Regions from separate parts of the Cohnella boryungensis genome, predicted to be linked through region 2. Evidence: riboswitches for the same ligand, from Rfam matches in the RefSeq annotation. Region 2 holds a riboswitch; the other holds the start of a gene.
The links. Region 2 has a riboswitch for cyclic di-AMP ahead of ACFO1S_RS07715 (G5 domain-containing protein). Riboswitches for the same ligand answer to the same signal wherever they lie in the genome.
Positions count from the first base shown of each region.

Region 1: linked by a shared signal. The riboswitch ahead of ACFO1S_RS26015 (C40 family peptidase) and the one ahead of ACFO1S_RS07715 (G5 domain-containing protein) in region 2 are both predicted to bind cyclic di-AMP.

Region 1 covers NZ_JBHSED010000068.1:43,202-50,699, reverse strand. Annotated here, with positions in the region: gene ACFO1S_RS26020 (SpvB/TcaC N-terminal domain-containing protein) at 1-3,395, shown strand, start outside; gene ACFO1S_RS26015 (C40 family peptidase) at 3,504-3,983, opposite strand; cyclic di-AMP (ydaO/yuaA leader) riboswitch at 3,988-4,127, opposite strand; gene ACFO1S_RS26010 (hypothetical protein) at 4,344-5,159, opposite strand; gene ACFO1S_RS26005 (M1 family metallopeptidase) at 5,169-7,166, opposite strand; gene ACFO1S_RS26000 (sugar phosphate nucleotidyltransferase) at 7,401-7,498, shown strand, end outside.
Region 2 covers NZ_JBHSED010000012.1:27,029-34,526, forward strand. Annotated here, with positions in the region: gene ACFO1S_RS07705 (HD domain-containing protein) at 134-1,426, shown strand; gene ACFO1S_RS07710 (TatD family hydrolase) at 1,484-2,257, shown strand; cyclic di-AMP (ydaO/yuaA leader) riboswitch at 2,437-2,654, shown strand; gene ACFO1S_RS07715 (G5 domain-containing protein) at 2,933-4,090, shown strand; gene rnmV (ribonuclease M5) at 4,257-4,808, shown strand; gene rsmA (16S rRNA (adenine(1518)-N(6)/adenine(1519)-N(6))-dimethyltransferase RsmA) at 4,815-5,690, shown strand; gene yabG (sporulation peptidase YabG) at 5,762-6,640, shown strand; gene veg (biofilm formation stimulator Veg) at 6,801-7,076, shown strand; gene ACFO1S_RS07740 (small, acid-soluble spore protein, alpha/beta type) at 7,220-7,402, shown strand.

The DNA of each region.
Region 1 (7,498 bases), on a different contig from region 2:
AAGGTGTCTGCACTCTTATGCTGTATGATCCAATCGGAAGAGCGGTAATTACGCTCCGTCCGAACCGCACCTACGAGAAGGTCGTCATCGATCCGTGGCGTAATATGATGTGGGATGTCAACGATACCCTTCATCCGACCTTTCGCTACGACCCTCGCCATCCTCAGCAATTGCCCGATCCTTCGTTTAATCCGATTGACGATCCGGACGCGGGGGAATATTTTCGGGGACTGCCCGTGAGCGCTTATTGGCCGACGTGGTATAACGAACGCATGGACGAGGAATCGGCCTTGTTGCGATGGCCGGATCTCGACCCGATAACGGGACGCCGGATCGAGCGCCATCGGCGCGTCAGAGCCGAGCAACAATCATGCGCCCGGAAGGCGGCGAAGCACGCAGCAACGCCGACGGCAGCTTACCTGGATGCGCGGGGCTCCGTATTCCTGACCGTAGCCGACAATGGCAGAGATGCCGAAGGGAACGACCGGCCTCATGCGGCGTGGAACGATGTCGACGCGCTAGGGCGTTCGGTTCGCGTGAAGGATGCAGCCGGCCGGATCGTACGGACAGTCAAATACGATCTGGCCGGAAGAATCGTGAGCGATGAAGGAATGGACGACGGCTTGCGCATCGCGTTGCCGTACGCGGACGGCAAGGTGCTGTATGCGTACAATGGGCGGGGGTTTCGCTATCGCCATGCGTACGATTCGCTAAGGCGGCTTCTGGCGCGGTACGTTCGGCAGCACGGGGGAGAGGAAAAGCTGGTTGAGCGTACGGTCTACGGCGAGGCTCACCCGGATTCGCGATCCTCGTATCCGGATGAGCCGGGCAAGGGACGCTTGAACCTGAGAGGGAAAGTGTGGCTTCAGTTCGACAGTGCGGGAATGATCGAGCACATTGCCCCGGGTCCGGCCGGAGAAGACGTCGCTTACGATTTCAAGGGAAATGAGCTGGCACTTGCCCGCAGATTGGCGAGGAATTACAAATCCGATCCCGATTGGCGAACGGTGGAGCCGATTCTGCTAGAGCTCGAAGACGGGAACGACAGGCGGGAACGGTTGCTGGATGCGCTGAGTCCGTTGCTAGAGGAAGAAAAGCATACCACATGGATTCAGTTCGATGCCCGGAATCGCCCCATCCGGATCAAGAAGCCCGATGGCAGCGTAGCAAGTCCCGCGTATGACGATCTGGGACAGCTGAAGCGGCTTTCGCTGCGGCTGCGCGGAGAGAACAGTCCGGAGACGATATTCGTCGACCGATTGGAGTACGATGCCAAAGGACAGAGAATGCAGATCGTTTACGGCAACGGAACGCGGACATTCTACGCTTACGAATCTGAAACTTTCCGATTGTCCCGTGTCGTGACGAAGCGAGCATCGGAGGCGCTGCAGCGGTTGGAATACGGGTATGACCCGGTCGGCAATGTGGCGGTTGTTCATGACGGGGCCAATCAGGCTTTATTTTACAACAATCAGGTCGTCTCCGCGGACAACGAATATGAGTACGATGCGCTCTACCGGTTGTCCGAAGCGCGGGGGCGGGAGCACATTGGATCGGGACAGCGAGGATGGACGGATGAGGACGATAGTCCGCGTATGAATCAGCCGCAGCCATCGGATGGAGCGGCGATGCGGAGCTATCAGCAGCTATACGCCTACGACAAGGCGGGCAATCTTACGCTGCTGCAGCATCGGGCAGGTACCGGCGGCACCTGGCATCGAGCGTTCCGTTACGAGGAACAGAGTCTAATCGAGGAGGAACGCTACAGCAATCGGCTGTCGGGCACGACTGTCGGCGGTCTGGAGGAAGTCTACGGGTACGACCCGCACGGGAACATGACCGTACTCCCTCATTTGGCGTCGCTCGCCTGGAATCATGGGGACAAATTGCGCGAGGCGGATCTGGGCGGCGGAGGAACGGTCTACTACGTATATGACTTCTCCGGCCGGCGTGTTCGCAAGGTCATCGAGCGGCTGAACGGGACCAGACAGAAGGAGCGGCTCTACCTTTCGGGCTATGAAATCTACCGCGAATACGGAGGGGACGGCCGAAGCCTCGCGCTGGAGAGAGAAACGCTGCACGTCATGGACAACGAGCGCAGGATCGCTTCGGTCGACATTCGAACGACGGGCGAGGACGGCTCCCCGGAACGTCTGATTCGTTATGAGGCGGGAAGCAGGCTGGAGTCGTCCGCTCTGGAGCTGGACGAACAGGGGAATGTCATGGTGTACGAGGAGTATTATCCGTTCGGCGGCACCTCTTATCAAGCGACGAGCTCCCGGGTCGAGGCTCCCCGCCGAAGGTTCAGATATTCCCTGAAGGAGAGGGACGAGGAGACGGGCCTGTATGATTACGGAGCGAGGTGCTACGCCCCCTGGCTGGCGCGGTGGCTAAGCTGCGATCCCGCAGGCTATGCCGACGGACCGAACAAATACGCCTACGTTCGCAACAATCCGATCACCTTCAAGGATAAAACCGGGATGTGGGGGGAAGCGGGTCATTACTATACGGTTTATTATGTGTCGCTTGCCGCCGGCTTCGACGAGAAAACGGCCTATCGCAACGCCTTCTACGCGCAAATGCCGGACGAGGTGGAGGAGCTGGATGCGAAGCATCTGCTGATTCAGAGCGAGCTAACCAAAATCGTCACTCTTTCCAATCTGCCGGCTGCTTCTTTCCATCTGTACGAGAGCGTCAAGCAAGGGGTATCGCAGGCTTTTATCGACACGTTTAACGGCATACAATCCGCCTATGGACAGTCGGCCGTTACGGCCGCTCCCCCGCTTACCTCTTACCAGCGAATGGAGAAGCAGCTTAATGACGTCCATAACGGCATCCATGTCTTGACGGCCGGAAGGGCGCTGGCAGAGCGCACTTACCGGGCGGACAACTTGCAGAAGTTGGAGCCCGGGACGCCGGAATTCGGCATAAATCTTCATGCGTTCGGGGACAGCTACGCCCATACCCAGATGGACAATGCAAACCGCTTGTATCATCCCGGGTGGGGGCACGCCAGGCACACGACAACGCCGGACGAGATCGAGCATAGACAGGGCACTTATTTGCAGTACGTCGCTCAGCTTTACCGCAATCTGGCCGATATTGCCAAGCGGCAGGGCCTTCCATCGCTGCTTCCGGAAAATGAAGTTTTGCTTATCGCCCGCGAGGTAAGCCTTCAGAAGGATAGCAATGCTCAAATCGCGCTCATCCGGAAGATGACGGCAGGGATGATGGGGGTTACAATGAGCGCCCGCCAGCCGGAAAAAGAGGGGCTGTTCAGTATGGAGCAGTACGGCGAGCGTTATCCGCATGAAATCGAGGATCCGGACAAACTGCTGCAGGAGTCGCGTAATCAAGCCAATCTGTACTATTGGCAGGGAAGCCACGGGAAATAGCAGCCGCTTAGCACGAAGAGGTATTTACTACGTTCCGACTATCCGGTATAACAACAGCAAAAGGCCCGCAGATGCGGGCCTTTTGCTGTTGTTATACGCTTGATCGGATTAATCAGCTTCATTCTCCGTAGCGATCTTCTTGTACGTCTCGTCGCCGAGAAAGCGGCGAGCGCCCAGATAACGCTTGGCATAGTAGCTTTCGTCGAGCGAGGTAATGGTCACGCCCTTGGAAGCGGCATGGGCAAACTTGTTATCGCCGATGTAGATGCCGACATGAGACACGCCGCTGCCGCTCGTATTGAAAAATACGAGATCGCCGGCGCGAAGCTCTTCATCGTCGATTTTCTTGCTTTTCTCCCAGCTGTACAAGTCTCTTGAGGAACGGGGAAGATCGATGCCAAGCTCATTGAACACGTATCCGGTAAATCCGGAGCAGTCAAATCCCTTGGGAGTCGTACCGCCGTACTTGTACTCCGATCCGATGAGCGGGGAGATTGCCTTGTCAAGCTTGGAGTCTGCGAACGCGCTGCCGACTTGAAAAACTAAAAGAAGGGCAAGGCCAAACAATAAGACTGAAACTTTGCGCAAAACGACTGACTCCTTCCAACGCCTACGAGGTTAGCTGAAGGGTTCGGTAGAAGGTCCCCTATGGCTCCTGAGAATCGAAGCCAATTCACCCGTAAAGATGGTTCCCCCGTTTTCCGATCGACGGAAATTCGGCATTTTATGAATTCTTTAGGTTTATATATTCGGACATTTTGACGAATTTCCTGCATCTTCTAAATGAGAATTCCTTAATCTAGGGAAAAGAAACTAGGATGAAAGCCCCCCCTTTCGCACCGAATGATTCTCGCCGATAAGAACGCCAAACCCCGGTTGCAGCCGGATAAGGGCGCAACCGGGGAATGTCCCGGGTCAAATATTGTCGAAGGTTGGGACGTGATAAGCTTACGCTTCCGAATCGCGCCACACCTGATATTGGGCCGCGGAGGTCCATATTTTCAGGAGACTGCGAACGAAATGAAAAGCTTGATGCAGCGTCACGGCGAGAAAGCCCGACCAGAGCAAGGAGATAGCCCAGGCTGCGGCGGACACGGCCAAACCGATGCCGAGCAGTGCGAAGGTGACTCCCAGCAAGGGGAAAGCTCGGCGAAGCGCCAATCCCAGGCTTTTTGGAATTCCCTCCCGCGATACCGCCCCGAATTGCATGAACTGGAAGGCCAGATGGACGATCAGTCCGTATAGCAGCCAAGCGGCGGCATAAGGAAGAAGGCCTTGAAGCCAATTTGTCAGGGAAGGCTCGGTGAAGAAGCGCTCTTTGGCCATCGGCAGCAGCCATGCGGCGGGAAGCAGAAGAAATCCGCTTTCCAGCCAGTAGAGCAGCACGACGGGCTTCCATGCTCCCCTGATTCCGTTCAATACCTGAGTTCCCTCTCCCTCCGAGCTATGATGGAAGGAGTAGAAGACTCCGGCATTGAGCAAAGGGGTCAGCACCATCCGCAAGAGCAGCATTCCGCCCAGCATCCATAGAAACTCGTGGAGAAGATCGGTCTTGAGCAGACGGAACTGCGCTTCGATGAGGAACAGATGGGCTGCGTCGGAGTTCGGGTGTTCGTTCGGATAACGCGCGAGTACGGGCGTTACGACCGAATCGATGAACCGGTAGATGAAAAATCCCCACAGCAAGCGATACAGAAACAGGATAACCACTACATGTTTATGTCGGGCGGTTATGTCCCATCCCTCTTTTAATCGTTGACGCATACGGTCACCTCACCATACCCATGATCCAATCAGGCCTTCCAGCAGCTGCGCGATGCCGATCGAGAAGCGGGAGCGCTGCTCGGAGGGCACTTCCGCCTTGAGATAGTTGTTGTATTTGCGGTTGTCGAGCACGATGTTGTAGCTGGGATCGAGTACGGCGTATTGAAGCGGCGATGCCGATTCGACCTTCAACTGGACGTTGGACTGCATGCCGTCCCAGCGCTTGCGGATGGACTGGCCGTTCTGGAATTGCAGCCATAACGTCACAGGCTCTGGACTTCCGCCATTACGGCGAAGGAGGACGCGGCTCTCATAGCCGGAGTCCGTGCGCCGCGATTGGATGCTTTCCACGGAGAAATCGGCCATCTCGCCCTGCCGGACATAGGCATGGAAGAAGGAATCCCATTTCTCCTTCGTTACCGTCTCTACCACCCTCTGAAAGTCGGAGAAGGAAGGGTGCTTGAAGCGATATTTCTGAAAGTAGGCGCGCATAATCTTGCTCATGGTTTTATCGCCGACTTGAAGTTCCAGCGCCGAGAGAACCAGCTTGCCGCGCATGTAGACATTCTCGGCGTACTGGTCGGAGGAGCTGAATTTCCAGGAAGCCTGATTAAGCGGCTCGGGATGGGTCAGATAGCTGGATTCGACCGCCAGGTTGGGAAGAACGCCGTAAATGCTGGCCATGAGCTTATCTTCCGTATACGAGGTGAAGCCTTCGTCGAGCCAAGCTTCTTCGAATTCGTTGGAGGCTACCAGTCCGTACCAGTATTGATGAGCGATCTCGTGAACGAGGGTACGCTCCAGCTCGTAGCCGGGATTATCGTTCCGGGCTGCCGCAGCGGTGACGAGCGTAGGGTATTCCATTCCGCCTGCGCCGTTGGCGTCGGCCGGAGGCACGATGATGGATAAGGTGGAATAGGGATATTCCCCATACCATTGCCCGAGCTTGGCCAAAGCGGACTTGGCCGCATGCATGTAGCGGTCCTGCAAATTTTTGTGCAGGGGATCCAGGTACAGCTTGATTCGCACGCCGGGGATTCCGGGGGAGGAGAAGGAATCTTCGACATATGCGAATTTCGGAGATGCGGACCAGGCGAAGTCGTGCACGTCGTCCGCGTAGAACTGAAAGCTTTTCCTCCCGGCGTTAACGGTCGGCGATCGAGTCAGGAATCCTGTCGCCGCGACTTTATAAGCTTCCGGCACTTCGATCTTTACGCTGTAAATGCCGAAGTCGGCGTAAAATTCGGAGTCTCCGTGATATTGGTGCAGGTTCCAGCCTTCCGTCGAACGTCCGCGCATGCCGATCGTCTCGTATACCGGAACCTTCGGAAACCATTGGCCGGCCATAATGAACTCCCCGGCTTGACCCATGCGAGCGAAGACTTCAGGCAGCTTAACCGTAAACTTCATATGCAGGGTTACGGAGGTCCCCGGCTTGACCGGCTCGGGAAGACGGAAGGTGACCAGCGTGCGGTCGTTCTTATTGCCGTCGTCGGGCTGAACGTAGTGCACGCGCGGCAGAAGCGTCTCTCCCTCCTCCGTCGTCAGGGAGGTAAGGCTCATGCTCCCGTATCCGCCGTTTTTCATTTTGTCGCCGCGCAATTGGCCGCCGGACTCCTCCATGAACGTGCTGCCCGGAGCGAAGGCGTTCGGATACAGATGCAAATACAACTCGGAGACCGATTTGCGTCCCGGGTTTTTCCACGTGACGGTTTGCTCTCCCGCTAAAGTTCCCGCGCGTTCGTCGAGGGCGACGGAAATGTGATATTCCGTGATGCGATTGCTTAGAATGGCGGCTTGCGGCTTCTGATGAGGAATATCGGCGTCGGGCTCGGACTTGGCCTCCATCGCGGAAGGCGAGACGGACGCGGGAAGCTCGCGCAGAGAGGCGGCAGGCATAGCATATTGGTTCACCCAAGCGTCGGCAAACCCGAATCGGACAGACAGAACCAGCACAGTGGCGGCGGCGACGAATAGCAATATTCGCAGCGAGCGGCGCTCAGGCATACGGACAACCTCCCGTTGACAAGCATCTACGAGATATATATGTAGGTTGTCCGTGGATTATATCTAGGGATTGCCGCGAAAAGACGGGGCGTCGGGAGGGAGACGGATTACAAGAAGCCGGCAACGGGTAAAGGCTATGCATAGGCAATTGTCGGTGGCTGTCGTGCAGGGAAAGCTTCGCGTAGACGTAAACGGTATGCAAATAAAGCGCAGGCGCGCAGAGGAGAGAGCAGGATGAAACTCGTATTGTTGTCCGGCGGTTCCGGCAAGCGGCTGTGGCCTTTATCCAACGATTCCCGATCCAAGCAGTTTCTAAGGGTGCTGGAAGGGCC
Region 2 (7,498 bases):
TCAAGCGATTGTTAAGCAATTCAAGAGATTGGCGAACGCGAGGCGCAAAGAAAACGTTATTCGACTTTATTCGACAAATGTCGATATAATCGGTCGAATTTGTCGAAAGACGACTAAAATCGAGGTGAGGTTCATGTTGACGAAATTACACGAGGAAAAAGTATTCAAGGATCCGGTGCACAATTCGGTATACGTGCAGGATTTAACCATCTGGAAGCTGATCAATACGTCGGAGTTCCAGCGACTTCGAAGAATCCGTCAATTAGGCACCTCCTATCTTACTTTTCACGGGGCAGAGCACAGTCGTTTCTCCCATTCGCTGGGTGTATATGAAATTACAAGGAAAATCATTTCGCAATTTGAGCGTAATGGATATGTCGATTGGCCGCAAGAGGAAAAATTGCTCAGTCTTTGCGCTTCTTTGTTGCATGATGTCGGACACGGGCCGTTTTCCCACTCTCTGGAGCAAAATTTCGGGCTTGACCACGAACAATGGACCTGCGAGATCGTACTGGGAGCCACCGAAGTCAACCGCGTGCTTCGCGAGGTGGACTCTCTCTTCCCTGAACGGGTTGCAGCGGTCATTCGCAAGAAATACGAGAAGCCGATTGTCGTCAGTCTCGTCTCCAGCCAGCTGGACGCGGACCGCATGGACTACCTGCTGCGGGACGCTTACTTTACCGGGGTCAACTACGGAACATTCGACCTGGATCGCATTCTTCGCGTACTGAGGCCCTATCAAGGGAAAATTGTCGTGAAGGAAAGCGGGATGCATGCCGTGGAAGATTACCTGATGTCCCGATATCAGATGTATTGGCAGGTGTATTTTCACCCTGTGACCCGAAGCTCCGACATTTTGTTGCGACAAATTTTTCGGAGAGCGAGCGAGCTGTACCATGCCGGGTACAAATTCGATTTCCTGCTGCCGCCGCTTCGGGCTCTGCTGTCCGGCTCGCTTACGTTGGGTCAATATTTGAAGCTGGATGAAGCGATGGTCCAGACCGCCTTCGGGCAATGGTCGGAAGAACGGGATGATCTGCTCTCCGACCTCTGCGGCCGCTTCCTGAATCGGCAGCTTTACAAGTACGTTCCGTTGGTCGGCGAAGAGCGGGAATGGCTGGATCACGTACGCCAGGAATGGGAGAGGATCGGACTTCACCCGGACTACCACATGGAGGTCGATACGCCGGAGGATTCCCCCTATGACGTATATCAACCGGGCGCTCTGCCGGATAGTAAAGAGAAGCCTCCCATCCTGCTTCTGGACGAGCAGGAGGAGCTTGCGGAAATCTCCGTCAGATCGGATATTATCCGCTCTATCGCAGGCTTGCACCGAGGAAAGTATTACATCTATTACCCGGCGGAGAAGGTGCTGCCGCTCGCGGATCGGCTCAGTCCCGAAACCCGCAAGAAGCTGTCTATATAATAGAAGAAAATAGTATGGGATGTTTGAATTTACCTATAGAAGGAGACAACTTGCGACATGCTGATCGACACGCACGCTCACCTGGATTCACCCAAGTTCGACAACGACCGCGAGGAGGTCATTGCCCGCGCTCTTGAGGCCGGGATCGATACGATCGTCAATATAGGTTTTAACCGCGAAACGATTCCTTCAACCATGGCGCTGGCGGAGAAATATCCGTATATCTTCGCGGCAGTCGGCTGGCATCCGACCGACGCTGTGGATATGAGGCTGGAGGAGGATCTGGCCTGGATCGAACGGCTTTGCAGTCATCCGAAAGTGGTAGCGATCGGGGAGATCGGGCTGGATTATTATTGGGACACGTCTCCGAAGGAGATTCAGCATACGGTGTTCCGCGAACAGATTCGGCTGGCCAGAAAATTGAACAAGCCGATTGTCATTCACAATCGCGATGCCCATGAGGATGTCGTCAGACTATTGAAGGAGGAGAAGGCCGAAGAGGTGGGAGGCATCATGCATTGCTTCTCGGGCAGCTGGGAGACGGCGAAAAAATGCCTGGATATGAACTTCTATATCTCGTTCGGCGGACCGGTTACCTTCAAGAACGCGAGGGTACCTAAGGAAGTGCTCGAACGTGTTCCGTTGGATCGCATATTGCTGGAAACGGACGCCCCATATTTGGCTCCTCACCCATATCGTGGAAAGCGAAATGAGTCCGCTTACGTTCGCCTGGTTGCTGAGGCTGCAGCTGAAATTAAATCCATATCCGTGGAAGAAATTGAAAAAATAACTAGCGAAAACGGGCGGCGCTGTTTGGGCTTAACGAGATAAACGGAATATTAGGGAGGAAAACGGACTGGTTTGAAGAAAAAACTGGCTTTTAGTCCGTATAATCCTCCCCATTGAAGCGATTTTCCGTGAAAACGGTCAAATTCGTCCAATGCAACGTCTTTACACCTAGATCGTAAAGAGGTTATGATCTTCAACAGAAAGTTTGAATATGACAATCCTTTTCCAGTGCGCTTAATCTTCCGAACGGAAGAGTGGGGGACCCAACGCGGCGACGATGAATTCAGGCGTCCAAAGCGGTCCGAGCAATCTTGGGGTGAATACGGCAAGTGTCAAGACGCGCCTCTATCTGAGTGACTCGTCCTGCCATGCAGCCGTTAGGGCAACTCTCTTTGCCCGAATCCGACAGCTAACCCCGCCAGCGTGATAGAGAGAGGTCAACCTCGTGCCGCAACATTCCAACTTCTTTCTACATGCGGAAGCCACGAACAGATCCTCTGTCTCGGTGGCTTTTTGTGTTGAAAAAAAGGATGCTGAGGCTCGTGCTCTTCAAAAAAGAGCGCGAACAACTGGGGAAGGCGGCCTTTAGCCGACTCAGCCGAAACCGCGAAAATTCGGTCTGAGCAGCGAAGCGTCGTTAACCATTTTGGATTAGTCGCGTCTGACAAAGTATCATGCATTACAGTCGACGGCGGGGCTATGAAGGAGGAACGGGATATGGGCATTATTCCTGTTGAGGGAACCCATGATCAACGACCGACCGGCAAGCTTTTCGCACTGCGTTGGAAGCATGAGCATTTGCGTGCAGCCTTATTAGGCGCAATACTCGTTTTTGCCGTTACCATCATGTTCGTGTCATTGCTGCAGAAGGCGGCGACCAAGAATGTCACAATGGTGGACGGAGGCATCACAACTGTTCTGAAAACCAAGACCTCGAATGTGCTTGGATTTCTGGAAGAGCAGAACATCTTCATCGGGCCGTATGATCGGGTCTCGATGAATGCCACGGACACCCTGCAAGAGGGAAGCCGATTGGTCATTGACCGCGCGGTCAGCGTCAAGATCAAGGCCGATGGACGTGAGCAAATTGCTTATTCGACGGAAGATACCGTTGGGGGAGTCATCGACTCGTTGAACATCAACCTATCCGAGCATGACCGGATCAGTCCGGCATCGGATAAACCCTTGGAGGAGGGGATGACCGTATCGGTCGTCCGGGTGCGTAAAGAAGTCACAGAGACCAAGCATCCGATCGCCTTCAAGATCGTAGAAAAAAACAACGCAGAGCTCGAAGAAGGCAATACAAAAGTCATCTCCGCAGGCAAGAACGGTTTGGTCGTTTTCAAGACCGAGCGCGTCTACGAGGATGGCAAGCTGGTCAGTCAGGAACTGATTGAGAAAACGGTGGCTCAGCCTGCCGTACAGAAGGTCGTAGCCGTAGGCACGAAGAAGAAGGCGGAAGTCGTGACGCTGTCTTACAATGGGGCTCCGTCGGCGGGGGAGGCCAAGGTCGTCAAGCTGAACGGCAAAAGCGTCAAAATAAAGCGGATGCTCAGCAATGTAACGCTGACCGCTTATTCGGCGGGATTCGCTTCTACTGGGAAATCCAAGGGCGACGTAGGCTATGGCGTGACATCGTCAGGCGCCATCGTCAAGGAAGGGCGCACGATCGCGGTCGATCCGAAGGTTATTCCGATCGGCTGGTGGGTATACATCGAAGGCATAGGCTTCCGTAGGGCCGAGGACACCGGCGGTGCGATTAAAGGGAAGAAGATCGACGTCTACTACGATAGCGAAGCGCATGTCAACAAGTTTGGCCTGAAGCGCGGATTTACGGTGTACGTGATCGGTCCGGTCAAGCCGTCCGCAGACTAGTGGGCATCTATTGGCAAGCGATTATATAAGCGTGCAATCGGGAAGGGCCTGCGGGCGCCTTCCCGATTTTTTTGCATTCACCGCTTCCAGGCGAGAGCGACTTGCCGTCTTCTTCAATCTCGTATACGCTTGTAGGAACGGTTTCGTAAAGGCGGAATGAAAACAGATGATTCATGAAATGATTGTCGTGGAAGGAAAGGACGACACGACTGCGGTCCGCAGGGCGGTAGGGGCGGATACGATCGAGACGGGCGGCTCCGCGATTGGAGAGGACGTGCTCAGACGTATTGAGCTCGCCTATGAGCGCAGGGGCGTCATCGTGCTTACCGACCCGGACGCTCCAGGCGAACGCATCCGCAAGATCGTCTCCGAACGTGTGCCGGGCTGCAAGCATGCGTTTCTGACGAAGGACGAAGCGCGTTCGAGCAAAGGAATCGGCGTAGAGCACGCCTCGGATGAAGCGATTCGCCGCGCGCTGGAGCGCGTGAGAGGCCCGGAGACGAACGAGGACAGGGCTTCGGAGATCGAATGGAGCGATCTGCTGCAAGCGGGGCTAATCGTTCATCAGGCCTCGGCGCGCCGCAGAGAGCGGATGGGAGAGCTTCTGGGCATCGGATATGCGAACGGCAAGCAATTTCACAAGAGATGTCTCATGTTCCGGATTACGAAGGCTGAATTTGCAGCCGCTCTGGAGCAGATGGAGCAGGAAGGACGATAGATAATTATGCAAGATATCGCAACTTCAAACCGAACTCGCGAAATTATTCGCAAGCACGGCTTTACGTTTAAGAAAAGCCTGGGCCAGAACTTCCTGATCGACAAGAACGTACTGGATCAGATTATCGCAGCCGCGGAGCTGGACGAGACGCGCGGGGCGCTGGAGGTCGGTCCGGGCATCGGGTCCTTGACCGAACGACTGGCTCATGCCGCAGGCAAGGTTGCAGCGGTCGAGATCGACCGGCGGCTGATTCCGATCCTGCGCGATGTGCTGGCTCCGCACGCCCATGTCAGCATTGTGCAGGGAGACATTCTCAAGACGGATCTGACGCAGCTGTGGAAAGAGCAATTCACCGGTCTCTCCGGCGTGAGCGTCGTGGCTAATCTGCCTTATTACGTAACAACGCCGATTATCATGAAGCTGCTGGAGGAGCATCTGCCCATCGAGAACATCGTAGTTATGGTGCAGAAGGAAGTCGCGCTAAGGATGTCTGCCAAGCCTGGAGGCAAGGATTACGGCAGCTTAAGCATTGCCGTCCAATATTATTGCGAGCCTGAGCTTGTGTGCGTCGTCCCGGGCAAGGCGTTTATTCCCGCCCCAAACGTCGATTCGGCTGTAATCAAGCTGAAGCGCAGATCGGAGCCTGCGGTAAGCGTACCGGATGAGGCGAAGTTTTTCCGCGTGGTTCAGGCTTCCTTCGCTCAGCGTCGGAAGACGCTGTCGAACAACCTGACCGCTCTATCTGGCAAGGAGCGCAAGGGAGAGCTTGCCGACTTGCTCCGGGAGTGCGGGATTCAGCCCGAGCGTCGGGCCGAGACGCTGTCTCTTGAGGAGTTTGCGCGGCTCTGCGAGATGCTGAGCCGGGAAGGTCTGCTCAGTTAGCGGGGATCTGTATCCGGACGCGCACCCATTGCCTCTCCGCCCCATAGGATAGACGAAGAGGTGATTGGCCCATGAAGCAGGGGGATCTAGTCGTACGGAAATCCTATGGCGGGGACGTCTTGTTCCGCGTTGCGGCTTTCACTGCGCAGCAAGCCGTATTGAGAGGGATGGATTACCGCTTGTTGGCCGACGCGCCGGTCGCCGATCTTCGAACGGTACGAAATCCGGACGAGCTCGGAGGGACGCGCCTGGCGCGCATTCAGGCGAATGAATCGCTGCGGCGGATTCGCGAAGAACGGAGCCGTCAAGCCGATCGTGCAGGCTATACGACGGCGCCGGACGATCGTCGTCAACCCTTCTTCGAAATGCCGGGCAAGGTGCTCCATCTGGACGGGGACGCCAATTATTTGAAGAAGAGCATGCAGGTATACGCGCAGCTCAAAGTGCCTGCGGAAGGCATTCATTGCCACGAGTCGCAGATGCCGCATATGCTGCTGCGGATGCTGCCCCAGTTCCAGCCGGACATCGTCGTGATCACAGGTCATGACGGCGTGCTGAAGCAGCGAGAGGACCTTCAGCAATTAAGCAGCTACAAAAACTCCTTGAACTTCGTTCAGGCCGTCAACGTAGCCAGAGAATACGAGCGCAGCCGCGATTCGCTGGTCGTTGTAGCGGGAGCCTGCCAATCTCATTTTGAAGCGCTGCTGCAGGCAGGAGCGAATTTCGCAAGCTCGCCGGGCCGAATCATGATTCATGCGCTAGACCCCGTCTATGTGGCCGTACGGGCGTCTTTTACGCCGTTCCGCGATACGATCAACATTTCCGATGTCATCGCGCATACGATCAGCGGCAGGCAGGGAGTAGGCGGCATTGAAACGATGGGGCGCTATCGGATAGGGGTCCCTAATCTGAAAACGGTGGAGAGCGAACAAAATGTGAACATTTTGTGACGGAAAAAAAGGGGAAAAATGCAGGTTTGTAAAAAGGCCTGTCCCTTCAAGGAAAATGACCGTTGACAGAAAATCAGCATCGTTGTTATAATATTTTGATTCATTTGACACCTCCCCTGATTTTAGATATAATTTACAGGGAAAGAGGTGGTAGTGGATCATGGCTAAAAATGCGCTTCTGGAGATCAAACGAAGCTTGGAACCGCATGTCGGCTCCAAAATCATGCTCCGCGCCAACGGTGGACGACGCAAGACCATCGAACGCACGGGGGTACTGGAAGAAATCTACCCATCGGTTTTCATTGTCAAGCTGGATCAAGAGCAGCACACGTTTAAGCGGGTTTCGTACAGCTATGCCGATATCTTGACCGAATCCGTGGAAGTCATGCTCTGCAATGACGATGGCCAGGTTCGCATCAATTATTTATCGCATTGACACGGTTGAATAGTACGGGCAGCATCGCGCCGGGTTCCCAGCGCTATGCTGCCCGTTTTGCATGCGCGGGGAAAGCCGGAGGCATTCTAACGAGTGCGGGGCCGCATTCGACGACACCTGCGATACAGGAGGCGAAAACTACGATGGGCAGAAGAAGAAGCGTTATGTCGGAGCCATTCAAGGCGGAGCTTGCGAAGGACTTGGGCATCTATGATACGGTCCAGCGCGAGGGCTGGGGAGGCATACGCACGAAAGACGCCGGGAACATGGTCAAGAGGGCGATCGAGATCGCCGAGCAAGCGGCGGCCCGTTCTTCGCGTCCGTAGCCGCCGACTCGAAGGAGAGGGCGAATTCCCGCATGGCTGCGGGGGTTCGCTCTCTTTTCGCATTTGAAGAGTTCCTTTGCTATAATTATGTAAAGG